2 regions of the Pseudoalteromonas sp. L21 genome follow, and region 1 is predicted to be linked to the other one. Evidence: predicted binding sites of a transcription regulator. Region 1 holds the regulator's gene; the other holds the start of a gene.
The links. The regulator MetJ, encoded in region 1, represses methionine synthesis genes. The targets are predictions, from matches to a motif close to TAGACGTCTAGACGTCTA.
Positions count from the first base shown of each region.

Region 2: a site for MetJ is predicted at 4,512-4,529, ahead of metE (5-methyltetrahydropteroyltriglutamate--homocysteine S-methyltransferase). Genes of this name have one in related genera too.

Region 1 is NZ_JAKKCV010000005.1:144,820-152,635, forward strand. It holds gene L3V41_RS15140 (PBP1A family penicillin-binding protein) at 1-1,082, shown strand, start outside; gene metL (bifunctional aspartate kinase/homoserine dehydrogenase II) at 1,179-3,524, opposite strand; gene metB (cystathionine gamma-synthase) at 3,530-4,789, opposite strand; gene metJ (met regulon transcriptional regulator MetJ) at 5,015-5,335, shown strand; gene L3V41_RS15160 (malic enzyme-like NAD(P)-binding protein) at 5,411-6,652, opposite strand; gene rpmE (50S ribosomal protein L31) at 7,188-7,403, opposite strand; gene priA (primosomal protein N') at 7,637-7,816, shown strand, end outside.
Region 2 is NZ_JAKKCV010000003.1:87,765-95,580, forward strand. It holds gene L3V41_RS09205 (EAL domain-containing protein) at 1-2,003, shown strand, start outside; gene metE (5-methyltetrahydropteroyltriglutamate--homocysteine S-methyltransferase) at 2,041-4,314, opposite strand; gene L3V41_RS09215 (LysR substrate-binding domain-containing protein) at 4,602-5,489, shown strand; gene L3V41_RS09220 (Nif3-like dinuclear metal center hexameric protein) at 5,610-6,362, opposite strand; gene L3V41_RS09225 (hypothetical protein) at 6,512-6,889, shown strand; gene L3V41_RS09230 (HPP family protein) at 6,920-7,396, opposite strand; gene L3V41_RS09235 (TetR/AcrR family transcriptional regulator) at 7,497-7,816, shown strand, end outside.

The DNA of each region.
Region 1 (7,816 bases):
TCTACTCAGCGGCACTTGAAAACGGCTACACCTTGGCATCTATTTTAAATGATGCGCCAATAAATCAGTGGGATAAAAGCCAAGGTGTTGCATGGCGTCCAAAGAACAGCCCTGCAGTGTATAACGGCCCTATTCGTATCCGCCGTGCCCTTGCACAATCTAAAAACGTGATCTCTGTAAGGTTACTACGCGGTGTTGGCTTACAACGCACCGCAGACCACCTACTCAAATTCGGCTTTTTGAATAGCGATATTAACCGCAGTGAATCCCTTGCATTAGGCAGTGCTTCAATTACACCGCTTGAACTTGCCAGAGGGATGAGTAGCTTTGCTAATGGTGGACACCTCATCACCCCGTATTTTATTACTGAAATACAGGATTCTTCTGGCAATACGATATTTAAAACACAGCCAGAGCTTGCGTGTGACACGCCCGAGCCGACATCATTTACAAGTTATACAGCTGACAGTGACCAGTTAAATTCAGCACAACCTGATACTGCGCCACGTTGTGCACCGCGTATTATTTCAAAGCAAAATGCTTTCTTAATTTCACAAGCGATGCATAGCGCAATTTGGGGTGGCGGTAGTTGGACCCACAAAACGGGCTGGAGTGGTACAGGCTGGCGAGCTCAAGCACTTGAGCGCCGTGATCTTTCTGGTAAAACCGGTACAACCAATGACTCTGTGGATACTTGGTTTAGTGGTTTTAATCGAAATGTAATGACCTCAGTGTGGGTTGGTTTCGATAACCCAGGTAACCCACTTGGCCGTTCAACCTACAATAATAATCTAGATAAATCACAAATATCTGGTGCAGAGTCTGGTGCTAAAACAGCTCAACCTGCTTGGGTTGATTTTATGCGAGTCGCACTCGATGGCATGCCTGAGGCACCTATTGAGTTACCTGAAGGACTGGTGTCTGTTCGTATTGACTTAGCCACGGGCTTGCTTAGTCATAAAAATGATTATACCAGCCGCTTTGAGTACTTTATTAAGGGCACAGCCCCTACGAAATATGTACTCGATCAGCCAACTGATGTATTCGAAGAAAATCTTTCAACAGAAGAAGAGCTATTTTAGCTAATTGAGTGTAATAAAAAGACCCCCAGTAATTGGCATGTCCAACTATTGGGGGTCACTTCATTTGGCGGTTTTTTATTACACGATAAACAAGATTTATTTTAGGTTGTTCACCAACCAGTACAAATCAGAATGAACCCCTGCCGCAGTGACTTCTTTTCCTGCACCTGGGCCTTGTATTACCAAAGCGTTCTCAGTGTACCACTGTGAGTTAATAACAAAGATATTGTCACCTGGCTTAAGGCTTGCCAGCACATCGTCTTTTGCTACATTAACTAGACCAACTTCAGCTTTCACGTTGCCATGAGTAATGGTAATCGCGCCGGTATAGCGAACAAGCTTATTTTCGACTTGTGCTTGCTCAGCTTTTATCTTCATAAATTCATCAAGTAAATGCTTATTTGCTAAGAAATCTTGCCAACTACCCGCGGCCAACTCTTCAGGCATTAATGGTGTTAAAGCAATATCATCAAGCTCTAAATCAAGACCAAGATCACGTGCTAAAATAAGCAGCTTACGTTGCATATCTCGACCCGACAAATCTTCACGAGGATCAGGCTCTGTGTAACCCATTTGCTGTGCTTTTAGTACTAAATCAGAAAACGGCACGCTGCCATCATAACTGCTGCATAACCACGACAGAGTACCGGAAAAAACCCCTTCAATACGGTTAATTTTATCGCCACTGTTTTGCAGATCAGCGAGTGCAAAGTTGATAGGCAAACCTGCACCAACACTGGTGTTATAACGCCATAATAAATTACGCTCAGCTAAATTACTGCGTAAGTTTTGATACCAACTATTAGCTGCCGTACCAGCATATTTATTAGCACTGATCAGGTGGCAGTTTAGCTCAACAAAATCAGGGTATAAAAGGCTAAACGCTTCACTAGCTGTGATATCTACGATCACTTTGTGCTCATAATCGAGTTCACTAATACGTGTTAATAGCTCTTCTTTTTCGTAGTTTTGTGCTTCATTTTGCCACTGTTCTTGCCACATCTCAGTGTTTAAACCACTAGCACTAAACAGCATTTGCTTGGAGCGAAGTAAAGCGACCACTTTCACTTCATAGTGTTCTGAAAGGCGTTTTAGCTGCGCTTGTAGTTGTGAAAGAAACACCTCCCCAACATTACCCAGCCCAGCAACAATCACAGCCAACTCTTGGCCTTTATTAATTAACTTGTCGTGTAGTAAGGTCAGCACGTCACTATCAATCGCTTGGTCTTTTAAAACTAATACGTAGTTTTCATCTTGCTGTACAAAGCGTGTGTTGATACTTTGCTCTTTTAATAACGCCGTTGTTTGCTCTGCGAGTGAGCTAATATCACTACTTGGCGCTACCACCGCACAACCACTTAAATTAGACTCAACAATATTGGCACGCCCTGCAAGGTAACTTACAACTTGATGTGTACACGAGCCTGGCACTAACAGATAGGTATCGCCGGCTTTTACAAAGTGATGCAGGCTATGCTGAATCAACTGGCTCAATTCACCCACTTCGCCACTACTTAATTTATCAATACGAAGCAAGTCAATGTTATCAAGGGTCGTAATAAAACGTTTAGCTTTACTGTACCCCTCTTTTACAACCTCTGTTGGGCTTGCCTCACAGTCAAAGCTGCTTCTTACAACGAGTTTAATGTCGCTACCTTTTAGCGGCGACAATGTCTTAGCATGCAATACAGGGTTACCTAAACGGGCTAACAAATTCGCTTGTTCACGGCATACCTTGTTATACTTAACAGCATTTTTAACTTTGCGAGGATCTGTACTAAATACACCTTGTGTATCAGTCCAAATTGAAACTTGCTTTGCAAAGGTATAACTAGCCAGTAGTGTGGCACTATAGTCACTGCCATTGCGCCCTAGGGTTACGGTATTGCCTTGGCAATCAGCGGCAATAAACCCCGTCACAACATTGATCTGGTTATGGTTGATTAACTCACTGCAACTTTGCTGATTTTTTTGATGCAACAATTGGCCATCATGCAAAGTAAAGAGCTGTCTTGCATCAACATCTTTAGATTCTAAACCGAGTTGATTTAAATAGGCTGCAAGTAACCGAGCAGACCAAACCTCACCATGAGCAAGTAAAGGTGCTTCATGTAGTTGTTGCTGGGCAATTAACGCTGTCAGTGATGCTAATTCATCTTTTAGTTTAGCTAATGCATGTTGCTTACTCTGCGACACTAATAGCTGCTCGATTAGTGCACGCTGATTATTATCAATAAGCAATAAAATATCACTCACAGCTTGATTATCATTTTGTTGATAGCTCTGCCAGAGCTTTACAAGTGTGTCTGTCGTTTTCCCAGAGGCTGATACAACAACACAATCGCCTAGCTCAGTGTTTGCCAACACAATGTTCGCAACTGCTTGATACCGCTCGGCTGAGCTTAGGCTTGAGCCACCAAATTTATGAACAATATTAACCATTTCTTCTACCACAATGCCGTATGTGCAGGCGTTAACTTAAACGATGTATTTTGCTGATTAGTTGGCTGTACTTGAGCGGCTTTAGGTTGGCCCGCTTGTAAGCCTTCGCCTGGTTTAACTTGATTGAAAACACGTTCCAGATCAGCAATTAAGTCGTTAATATCTTCAATACCGACAGAAATACGAATGAGTGTATCGCCCACACCTGCCTCAAGGCGTGCTTTAGGATCCATGCCAGCATGAGTCATTGTCGCAGGATGGCAAATAAGGCTCTCAACCCCACCCAATGACTCTGCAAGGCTAAACTCTTTTAAGCTTGTTAAAAACGCAGCAGCGTCATTAATATCACCTTTAATATCAAAGCTAACCATACCACCAAAGCCACGTTGCTGCGCTTTAGCGAGCTCATGCTGAGGATGAGAAGCAAGACCAGGGTAATAAACCTGACTAACAAAAGGCGAATTTTCTAAATACTGAGCGATTGCAAACGCATTCTCTTGGTGTTGTTTTAAGCGCACATTTAATGTTCGCAAACCACGAAGGGTTAAATAACTATCGAATGGTGCACCGGTAATACCAATGTTATTTGCCCACCAAGCTAGTTCATCACCAAGCTCTTGTGTTGCGGCAATCACTGCACCACCTACTACATCTGAGTGGCCATTAATATACTTAGTCGTTGAATGTACGACGATATCTACACCAAACTGAATTGGATTTTGGAGTGCTGGTGATAAGAACGTATTATCGGCAGCAACTAAAGCTCCACATTGCTTAGCAATTGAGGTGATCGCTTTAATATCAGTTAAACGCAAAATTGGATTACTGGGTGTCTCTATCCAGATAAGCTTTGGTTTGATTGCTAAAATTTCTTGATGATTTTCACTGTTGGTTAAATCTAACACTTTTAGCTTCAATAACCCGCGCTTTTCTAATGATGTGAATAAACGGTAACTGCCACCATAGCAGTCATGCGGGATCACTAAAGTGTCGTCACTATTTAAAAGCTGTGTTGCTAAATGCACCGCAGACATACCCGTTGCTGTAATAATGCCTTTTGCACCGCCTTCAAGTTCAGCCAGTGTTTCAGCCAAAATATCACGATTCGGATTACCACTGCGTCCGTAGTCATACTGACGTTTAGTATCAAAATCAGCAAATGAATAGGTGGTTGATAAATAGATAGGTGGAACGACAGCACCATGATGTTTGTCAGCTTCGATACCATGACGAACAGCTATCGTCGCTTTATTTTTTTCACTCATTTCATCACCTACTCATTAATTGGATGTTTAGACGTCTAAAAGGTTAGATGATCAATTATGAGAAGTCAAAGCATTTGTGGCTGACATAAAGAAGTTTATACATTTACACGACTAGATGGCTAAACAACTAGTATTTGACTATCTTTTTTAAAGAGATAAAATTTCCGCATCTTTGCGCTGTGAAAAAGGCGTGAACTACTTATAACCGAGGCAACGAAATTACTTATGGCTAAATGGAACGGTGAATACATTCACCCATACGCAGAACACGGTAAAAAATCAGAACAAGTTAAAAAGATTACCGTATCAATTCCGCTAAATGTACTAAAAGTATTAACAGATGAACGCACTCGTCGTCAGATCAACAACCTACGACATGCGACAAATAGTGAGCTTCTATGCGAAGCTTTTCTACATGCTTTTACAGGTCAGCCATTACCAAATGATGACGACTTACGCAAAGACAACCCAGAAAAAGTCCCTGAAGAAGTGAAAAAGATCATGCTTGAAATGGGATTAGATATCCCTGTACTTGATTCTGAATGAGCCATCGGATACACGCCGATTCACAGGTATAAAAAAACTCAGCTAAGGCTGAGTTTTTTATTAGCGTAAATAAATTTAACGCATGTAATCTTCTGGCATTTCGATTTGCGCAACGCCCGACTCAACCGCCGCTTCTGCAACAGCACGCGCGATACGTGGTAATAAACGCGGGTCCATTGGCTTCGGAATGATGTACTCGGCACCAAACTCAAGTGATTCAACGCCAGCCGCTGTTAATACTTCGCTTGGTACTGGCTCTTTGGCAATACCACGAATAGCATGCACAGCTGCAATTTTCATTTCATCATTAATTGCCGTTGCACGCACATCAAGCGCACCGCGGAAAATAAACGGGAAACAAAGCACGTTATTTACTTGGTTAGGAAAATCTGAACGACCCGTTGCCATAATTAAATCATTGCGCGCACTGTGTGCAACTTCTGGCGCAATCTCAGGATCTGGGTTTGAACACGCAAACACCACTGGCTTGTCTGCCATTAGCTTTAAATCATCCGCCGTCAATAAATCTGGCCCAGATACACCTACAAATACATCCGCATCAGCAATAACGTCTTGTAATGTACGTTTATCAGTGTTGTTAGCAAACAACTGCTTATATTCGTTTAAATCATCGCGGCGAGTATGGATCACACCTTTACGGTCAAGCATATAGATATGCTCACGTAATGCACCACACTTAATTAACAGCTCCATACAAGCAACAGCTGCCGCACCAGCTCCTAAACATACGATAATGGCATCTTCGATATCCTTACCTTGTACTTCAAGGGCATTAAGCATACCGGCAGCAGTAACAATAGCTGTACCATGTTGGTCATCGTGGAAAACTGGAATATCGCAGCGCTCGATAAGCGCTTTTTCAATTTCAAAACATTCTGGTGCTTTAATATCTTCTAGGTTGATGCCGCCAAACGTATCAGCGATGTTTGCAACCGTATTGATGAAATCTTCTGTAGTGCGATGTTTTACTTCAATATCGATTGAATCAAGGCCAGCAAAACGTTTGAATAGTAATGCTTTACCTTCCATGACAGGTTTTGATGCAAGAGGGCCTAAGTTACCCAAACCTAAAATTGCGGTACCGTTTGAAATCACCGCAACCATGTTACCTTTACCAGTATATTTGTAGGCATTTGCTGGATCAGCAGCGATTTCACGAACTGGTTCAGCCACACCTGGGCTATAAGCTAAAGCGAGATCGTTAACCGTTTCGGCCGGCTTGGTTAGTTCAACACTAATTTTACCTGGAACGGGGTGAGCGTGGTAATGTAATGCTTGTTCACGGAAATCTGACATAACGCGATAGTATCCTGCAAAAAAGTTAAAAAGTGAGAGAGCTTGCATCAGTACGATACCTGTAATGTATAAAAATTCCAAGTATTATCAGGTCTATCCTGTTATATGCTATATCGCTTAATTTTAAAGGATTTACCCACAACTTCTGTGCATAGTTGCGATTAATCAGACATAAAAATTCACCTATTTATGACCTTTTAAGCACCTGTTTTTGTATTTTATATGCACGAACACTGCAAATAGCCGAAATTAGTTCCAAATGACCATTTCGACGACATTGCCAGCATTTACTTACAAAGTTATTTAAATTTATTACTTTTTGTAACTTTTGGAATCATTTATACATCTCAGAATATAGCGAAGGGATTGCACTTTGTCTGCAAAATTAGCGACATAATGAGCATAACAAGCAAAAATAGTTATATGGGAAGTGAGTGAAAACAGCAGGTTCGGCATAGCGTCTAACATCATGCTTTGTTAATTTCAGGTATAAAAAAAGCACCCTAAGGTGCTTTTTTTAACTAAACAGCAGACATTACTTCTTGCTGCTAAGTGCACCGAAGCGCTTGTTGAAACGATCAACACGGCCGCCAGTGTCTAAAATCTTTTGCTTACCAGTGTAAAACGGGTGACACTCAGAACATACGTCTAAGTGGATGTCTTTACATAAAGTAGAGCTAGTTTCGAATTTGTTACCACATGAACAAGTTGCAGTGATAGCTTCGTACTTAGGGTGAATACCTTCTTTCATAGGGAACCTCTAGTTAAGGCCGCATCGCTCTCCAAACCCGTAGTCTGGCACCATACGTCGTTAATACAATTAATAGGCCGCGTATTTTATAGGCCAATACGCTCTGCGACAAGCTTTAAATGCATCTTTCGCTAAAAAAATAAACAGACGGCGCTTGGCCTAGCATTTGTTGGTAGGTTTTTACGACTATTTTTAGTACATTATCTGTCTGTTCTTGTTTTCGTTGAGCCACCATGCACTTTGTAGAAGTTGCCATAAAAGTCCCTTTACCGCGTACCTTCGATTATAAAGTTGAACCGCTGTTGCATAACATTGAATTGCAGCCGGGCATGCGTGTTCTTGTGCCATTCGGCCCACAAAAAAAAGTAGCGGTCATACTTGCCACGAAAACAAGTACTGACATCCCTAAAGAG
Region 2 (7,816 bases), on a different contig from region 1:
CTCTTTCTGAGTTATGTGTGCCCCTTGTTTATAAAGAAAAGGTCTTAGGGGTGATTGATTGCGAGCACCCACAAAAACATTACTATACAGATGCACATTTAGAGGTGCTCTCAACTGTTGCTCATTTACTGAGTGCAAAAATAAATCAAGTTCGCACCGTTGAAAATTTACAACAAACAGTAAAACAGCTAAATGATGCTCAAAAGCTTGAAAATAGTATGTTGCAAATTGCAAATTTAACCTATCAATCAAGCGAGCTAGACAGCTTTTTTGAATCGCTCCACTGTATTATTACCTCTTTACTGCGAGCTGATAACTTCTTTATTGGCCTGTATGACAAACAACTAGATGTACTTGATTTAGTCTATATTATTGAAGAAGGTGTTCGTTCAAACGCACATAAAAAGATTTCCAAAGAATTACTCAAGGACACCGCCTCGTATTACCTTTTAACAACAGACCAGTCTCTGTTATTTAATAAAGAAGAATTTGCAAAGCATATAAAGGCAGGCCATTTTAAAATGGTCGGCAGACAAGCAGAATCTTGGCTCGGTGTGCCTTTTAAGGTTAATGAGCGTATCAGTGGCGTAATTGCAGTTCAAAGCTATAGTGAATATTACCATTACAGTGAACATGATCGTGCTCTTCTGACTTATGTAAGCCGACAAATAAGTATGGCAATTGACCGTCAACTTTCGCGCCAAGAACTGGAACATAAAGCGCTGCACGACGAGCTCACAGGCTTGGCAAACCGCTCATTACTTATCGAACGAGTTAAACACGGGATCTTACGCTTGGCTCGTTCTGATGAACAAAGTCAACATGCCCTACTTTATTTAGACTTCGATCGCTTTAAGAGTATTAACGATTCGCTCGGTCATGAGGTTGGCGATCATTTTTTAGTCAAAATTTGTGAGCTAATACAAGGAACAATTAGAAATACAGATACATTCGCACGCTTGGGTGGTGACGAATTTGCTATTTTTATGGAAAACATCACTGACAAACAACAAATTGATGATGCACTTGCACGTATCCAACTGGCACTTGCAGAGCCTCTCAATATCGATGGTCACCTATTGCAAGCTTCAACGAGTATCGGTGTTGCATTTTGTACAAGTGAAAAAGACAAGGCTTATAAGTTACTGCAACATGCTGATGCAGCTATGTACGAAGCAAAATCTTCAGGTCGCGGACAAGTCAAATTTTTCAATAACACAATGCGCAAAAAATTAAAGTCACATGCAGATATTGAAAATGACTTACAACATGGCATTGAGCATAACGACTTTGAACTTTACTACCAGCCTATTTTTACTATTCAAAGTAATGAAGTTGTTGGTTTTGAAGCGCTTGTTAGATGGCATCACCCTAGCAAAGGTTTAGTGGCCCCCAATGATTTTATTCCGATCGCTGAGGACACAGGGCAGATTATTAATCTTGATTTGCACTTATTAGAACTTGCCGCAAAGCAGATATTCGCTTGGCATAAACAAGGAACACCTTTTTTACGTGTCACTGTCAATGTGTCATCTAGGCATTTTGCAAGCCTCGACTTTGTGAGTCAGATACATGACTTATATAAAAAGTATCAATTACCACTGGGCTCTTTATGTTTAGAAATAACAGAATCAGGCTTAATTGGTAACCTAGAGTTGGCAACAAAAATAATAGAAGGCCTTGCTCCGCTTGAAGTCAAACTATGTTTAGATGATTTTGGTACAGGTTACTCTGCACTTGGTTATTTACATCAACTGCCCATTCATATTTTAAAAATTGATAAAAGCTTTATTGATCATTTAAGAAAAGAGCATAACCCACTTGTTGACGCTATTCTTTCATTAGCCCAATCATTAAAACTGGATGTAGTGGCAGAGGGAATTGAAACAGAGCAACAATTAAACATTTTAAAACAAACACAATGTAAGTTTGGCCAAGGCTTTTTAAAGGCCAAACCTATGCCAGCCAGTGAAGCTGAAAAAATAATTCTAAATGGTCTTTAAAGCCTAAGAGTTACTTAGGCTTAGTATGTTTATGAGGTTAGCCTAACTCTCGGCGTAACTCTTTAGCGGCAGTAACCATATTTTGTAATGCTAAGCGTGTTTCTTCCCAACCGCGGGTTTTTAGACCGCAGTCAGGGTTGACCCAGAGCCTCTCTACTGGCACTTTTTTAGCCGCTTTGTGAATTAAGTTCTTAATCCAAGCAATATCGGGGATATTTGGGCTGTGAATATCATACACCCCTGGCCCGATATCATTCGGATAATCAAAATCCTCAAATGCTTTTAATAGCTCCATATTTGAACGAGATGTTTCTATCGTGATGACATCTGCATCCATGTCTGCAATACCCGCTATGATGTCGTTAAACTCCGCATAACACATATGAGTATGAATTTGTGTTTCATCTGCCACTTTCGATGCACAAACACGAAACGCATAAGCAGCCCAGTCCAAGTACGATTGCCAGTCACTTGATTTTAATGGCATACCTTCTCTAAAAGCGGGCTCATCAATTTGAATTATCTTTATACCAGCTTGCTCTAAATCGACAACTTCATCACGAAGCGCTAATGCTATTTGCTTAGCAATGGTAGATTTATCTAAATCATCACGGATAAATGACCAAAATAGAATAGTCACTGGACCCGTTAGCATGCCTTTCATTTTCTTCGTTGTTAGAGATTGTGCATAGCGCGTCCATTCAACTGTCATAGATTGCTCTCTCGACACATCGCCCCAAATAATCGGGGGTTTTACACAACGCGTGCCATAACTTTGTACCCACCCAAATTGGGTGAATGCAAAGCCTTGCAAAAACTCCGCAAAGTACTCAACCATATCGTTACGCTCTGCCTCACCATGCACCAAAACATCGAGCTGTAACGCTTCTTGCTCTTCAACAGCATAGCGAATTTCTGCTTCCATCTGCTGACGGTACTCAGCAGCAGGCAAAACCCCCGCTTTAAATTCTTTACGTGCTTTACGTATCGATTGAGTTTGCGGGAAAGATCCTATCGTGGTGGTCGGTAGTAAAGGTAGCCCAAGTGCGCTTTGCTGTTTGGCTATTCGAACTGAGAATGGACTAGACCGTTTAGCATCTTTGTTAGTTAGTGTACTCAGACGGTTTTGCACATCTTGATTATTAACTCTCGCTGATATTAAACGTTTCTTAACTGGCTCACTGTAATCATACAGCAACTGTGTTTGCCCTGTGTTAAGCGCATTACGCAATAGTTGTAACTCTTCGCCTTTTTGTTTGGCAAAAGCAAGCCACGATTTTATTTCCCCCTCTAATTGCTGCTCTTGGTCTAAATCGACAGGTGTATGAAGCAACGAACAAGATGGCGCAAGCCACAGGTTATCGCCTCTTTTTTTAGCTAACGCGTGCAATACAGAATACTTTTGCGTTAAATCACTGCGCCATATATTACGACCGTCAATAATACCCAGTGAAAGTACCTGTTGCTGTGTGATTAAGGTATCAAGCTTTGATATATCGACATTTCCTGCAACACAATCAAAATGCACACCGTCTACAGGGTAATTAGCTATATCGGCAACATAATCATTTACTGAGTCAAAATAACTGGCAACTAGTAACTTCACACCTTGTCCTGAAAGCGTCGCAAAACTTGTTTTAAGTGCTTTTTGCTGGCCAGAGTTTAATTCTAAGGCAAGAACAGGTTCATCTATTTGAACCCACTCAACACCCAGCTTCGCAAGCTTAGCTAATACCTGTTGATAGACAGGTAAAAGCTTTTCTAGTAATGATAACGTATCAAACGGCTTTCCTGCAGGCTTAGCCAAATGTAAATAAGTCACAGGGCCAACCAACACAGGCTTCACCTTGTGGCCTAATTGATGAGCTTCTTGCACATGCTCAAATAGTTCAGTCCAAGTCAGTGCGAATGTTTGATCTTCCGATAACTCAGGAACAATATAGTGATAATTTGTATTAAACCATTTTGTCATCTCACTTGCCGCACATTGACATCCAGTAGGCGCTTGCCCTCTAGCAATTCTAAAAAGTGTATCTAAGTCAACGTTACCTTCCTCACTACAGTGGCGCTTTGGAATTGCTCCCACCAAAAGTGATGTATTCAAAACATGATCATACCAAGCAAAGTCACCTACAGGCAGTAAGTCAATACCGGCATTAGCTTGTAGTGCCCAGTTTTCTTGTCGAATAGACTTACCTCGTTCGAGTAATACTTGCTGGTTTATTTTTCCTGCCCAATAAGATTCTATTGCGAACTTTAACTCACGTTTCTTTCCTATTCGAGGAAAGCCTAAATTATGTAATTGTGCCATACCCATTCCATTTAGCTGTTTAGATGTCTAAAACATTAGCGATGAGATAAAGCTAATTCAACTGATGCTTTCTCAGTTTCAACTTGAGGTAATTTCATGGATTTAAAAAATAATTTAAGTAAAATATAAATGACAACGCTGTCAATTTGATTAATAAAAGTATATTGTAAATATGAGGTAAAATTCCTCTGAAACTTTAGACGTCTAGACGTTGAAAAAACATAATTGTAGGCGTACTATGTCCATAATCTGAGTTTGACTCACATTTTTCATGAGATTTTTTAAAGATGATCGATATTAAACACTTAAAAACCATAGCAACCCTTAAAGAAACAGGATCTTTGGTCAATACAGCCCGAGAGTTGTTTCTAACGCAATCGGCTTTATCGCATCAAATTAAAGATCTTGAGAATAAATTAGACTGTCAACTTTTCGAGCGTAAAACGCAGCCTGTGCGCTTCACGCCACAAGGCATGCTGTTACTGGAGTTAGCAAACGAAGTTTTACCGCGTGTTGAAGCGACAAAATGCCGTTTAAAAGAAAGCCTTAATCAGCCAATTTCAAACCTGCGCTTAAGTGTCGAATGCCATGCTTGCTTTCACTGGCTATTACCGACTATAAAAGAGTTCAACAACTTTTGGCCAGATATTAAAGTCGATTATGAAAGAGGCTTTAGTTATGACGCTATTCCTGATCTAATCAATGATGAACTGGACTTAGTACTCACCTCTGATATCCGTGAGCCAGACAAATTAGAATACGCACACTTATTCGACTTTAAGTTAAAACTGATTGTTTCACCTGATCATGAACTGGCCAAAAAAGCCTATGTCACCGCACTGGATTTAAAAAACGAAACGATAATTTCTTACCCCATTCCACGTGAACGCCAAGATATCTTTAAACATTTTATCCAAAATGCACGATTCGATGGCACGCTGAAAACGGTTGACCAAGGCTTATTGATTTTCCAGTTGGTGAGTGCTGGTATGGGGGTTGCGGCTTTGCCCGATTGGTTAGTGACCCCTTATGAAAGCCAAGGGCTTATTAAATCGATTCCGTTAGGTGCGTTAGGGTTAACACGCCCGATGTATTTAGCAATGAAAAAAAATATGAAAGATAACCCTGTTTATCGCCACTTTTTAAATACCTGTAAACAAAATAACGGCCGTTAATAAAAGCTCATGTAACTGACATGGTTACATGGGCTTTTATGCTCCCTTGCTGGTTCAGTCCATTGGCCCGTGAAATATGCGCCACTGCTTTGATGCAAAGGCGCAGTAGTCTCCATAGAATCAGACAGGGTTATCGATATCAATAAAGGTGACATCAAAACCATGCTGCTCAGCTAATAACTCACCCAGAGCTTTAATGCCGTAGCGCTCTGTCGCATGGTGACCTGCTGCAAAAAAATCGATACCTTGTTCACGTGAGCTGTGAATCGTTTGCTCAGATGCCTCACCTGTCAAATAAGCATCAATATCCTGCGAGGCAGCTAAATCAATATACCCTTGTCCACCACCAGTACACCAAGCAATAGTGTCAATTTTCTCTTCTCTAACTAAGCTTGTTAACGGTGCGCGATTGAGTACTTGGGCAATTTTGTCGGCAAATTCTTCACCCGTTAATGGTGTTTTTAAACGCCCTTTTACCGGCACACTATTAGGATCAGATTCAAGCCCAGCAGTAAACTCAATATCGAGTAACTTTGCCAATTGCGCGTTATTACCAATGTCGGGGTGTATATCTAGCGGCAAATGATAGCCATATAAATTAATATCATTCTTTAAAAGCGCTGCAATACGGCGTTTTTTCATACCCGTAATTGACTGCGACTCCCCTTTCCAAAAGTAGCCGTGATGTACCAAAATTGTATCTGCATTTTCGGCTATCGCTGCATCAATCAATGCTTGGCTTGCTGTTACACCCGTTACTATTTTTTTTACCTCGCTCGCGCCTTCAACTTGTAAACCGTTGGGGCAGAAATCAGCGATTAATTCAGGCTTAAGAATGTCATTTAGTAATTGAGTAAATTGTTTGCGTTGCATATAAAACCGTTCTCCAACCCTCTATTTTGTGCAAATTTTGGCGGTTATGAGCGAAAAATGGAAGGAAAATCGCAAAAAATTGAAAAGTAAGCTGAAAATAGGTATAAATATATATTCTTAATCTGTGTTTACAACGTATAGGGTCTCTGATGAGCAAACTAGACAAAACAGAAGTGTTAAATGCCTTCGAAGCAGCATACGAAGCAGCGAATGGTAAGAAACCTGAAATTACTACAAAACCTGGTTGGTATAGCATCGATGGTGGCAAAAACTTGCGCCTAGCCGATGTTGCAGCGCTGACTGAAGAGCTTACTTCTGGTAAAACAGCTGAGCCTAAGGCAGAAGAAGCACCAAAAGCCCCAGCGAAAAAAACCAAAACTAAAACCGCTGCGCCAGCTAAAACAGCAAAAAAAGCATCATTCACTGTTGTTAAAGCAAACGATGATGGTTACAAAGCTGAAGAACTTTGGATCGTTAACCTAGCTGAAAAAGACCACGATTGTCGTTTACCACGTGGTGTTGTGTAATTTACTTACACTTAATAATTTTAAAAACCACTACTCGTTAGTGGTTTTTTTATATTCATCCAGCTGAATATTTAATAGCCATTGACTAAAATAACCAAATAGCACAATAAAAATAGTGCCAATCAATACAGGCATTACTAAGAAATCCCAACTTTGCAAAGATTGCATAATCAAAATTGGATTTGCCCCTGCCGCGGGATGTATTGTGTCTGTCAACATCATGAGACTGATTGCCAGCCCTGTGGCGATAGCAATTTCAACAGGCCCTACACCGACATAATTTACAAATACAACGCCAATTAATGCAGTCAAAAGGTGCCCTCCGATGACATTTTTCGCTTTCGCAAGCGGGCTGTGTGGCACACCAAATACCAACACCGCAGTTGCACCAAATGGTGCCATCAACCAAATACCGTAATTTCCTAATTGCTGTAAATAGGCCAACACAAAAATTGCCATACAAGCAATTACACCTGCGATAGCCGCTTTACTCACCTTATTTTCCATAACGCCTCCTAAAAGTAGACCGATTTGTCTACTCGGCAAATGGTAGACAAGTCGGTCTACTTCTGTCAAGCTATCATTAGTCGCCAATTGAGAGCTTGTTATGGATAAACGAACACATATTATTTTGACCGCCCTGTCACTTTTTTATCAAAAAGGCATTCATAGTGTGGGAATAAACGAGATTATTAGTGTCGCGGGTGTCGCTAAAAAAACCATGTACCACCATTTCGTAAGTAAAGATGAACTATTACTAGCGTGCCTTAGTGAGCGACATAACAGGTTTTTAAATTGGTTAACGCAAGCCACCAGCAAGCAAACAACTATTGAAGAATTTAAAGTCGCTTTGATCAGCTGCCATGAAGCGTGGTTTAATTCTGAGGTGACTGAATTAGGTGATTTTAATGGCTGTTTATTTATTAA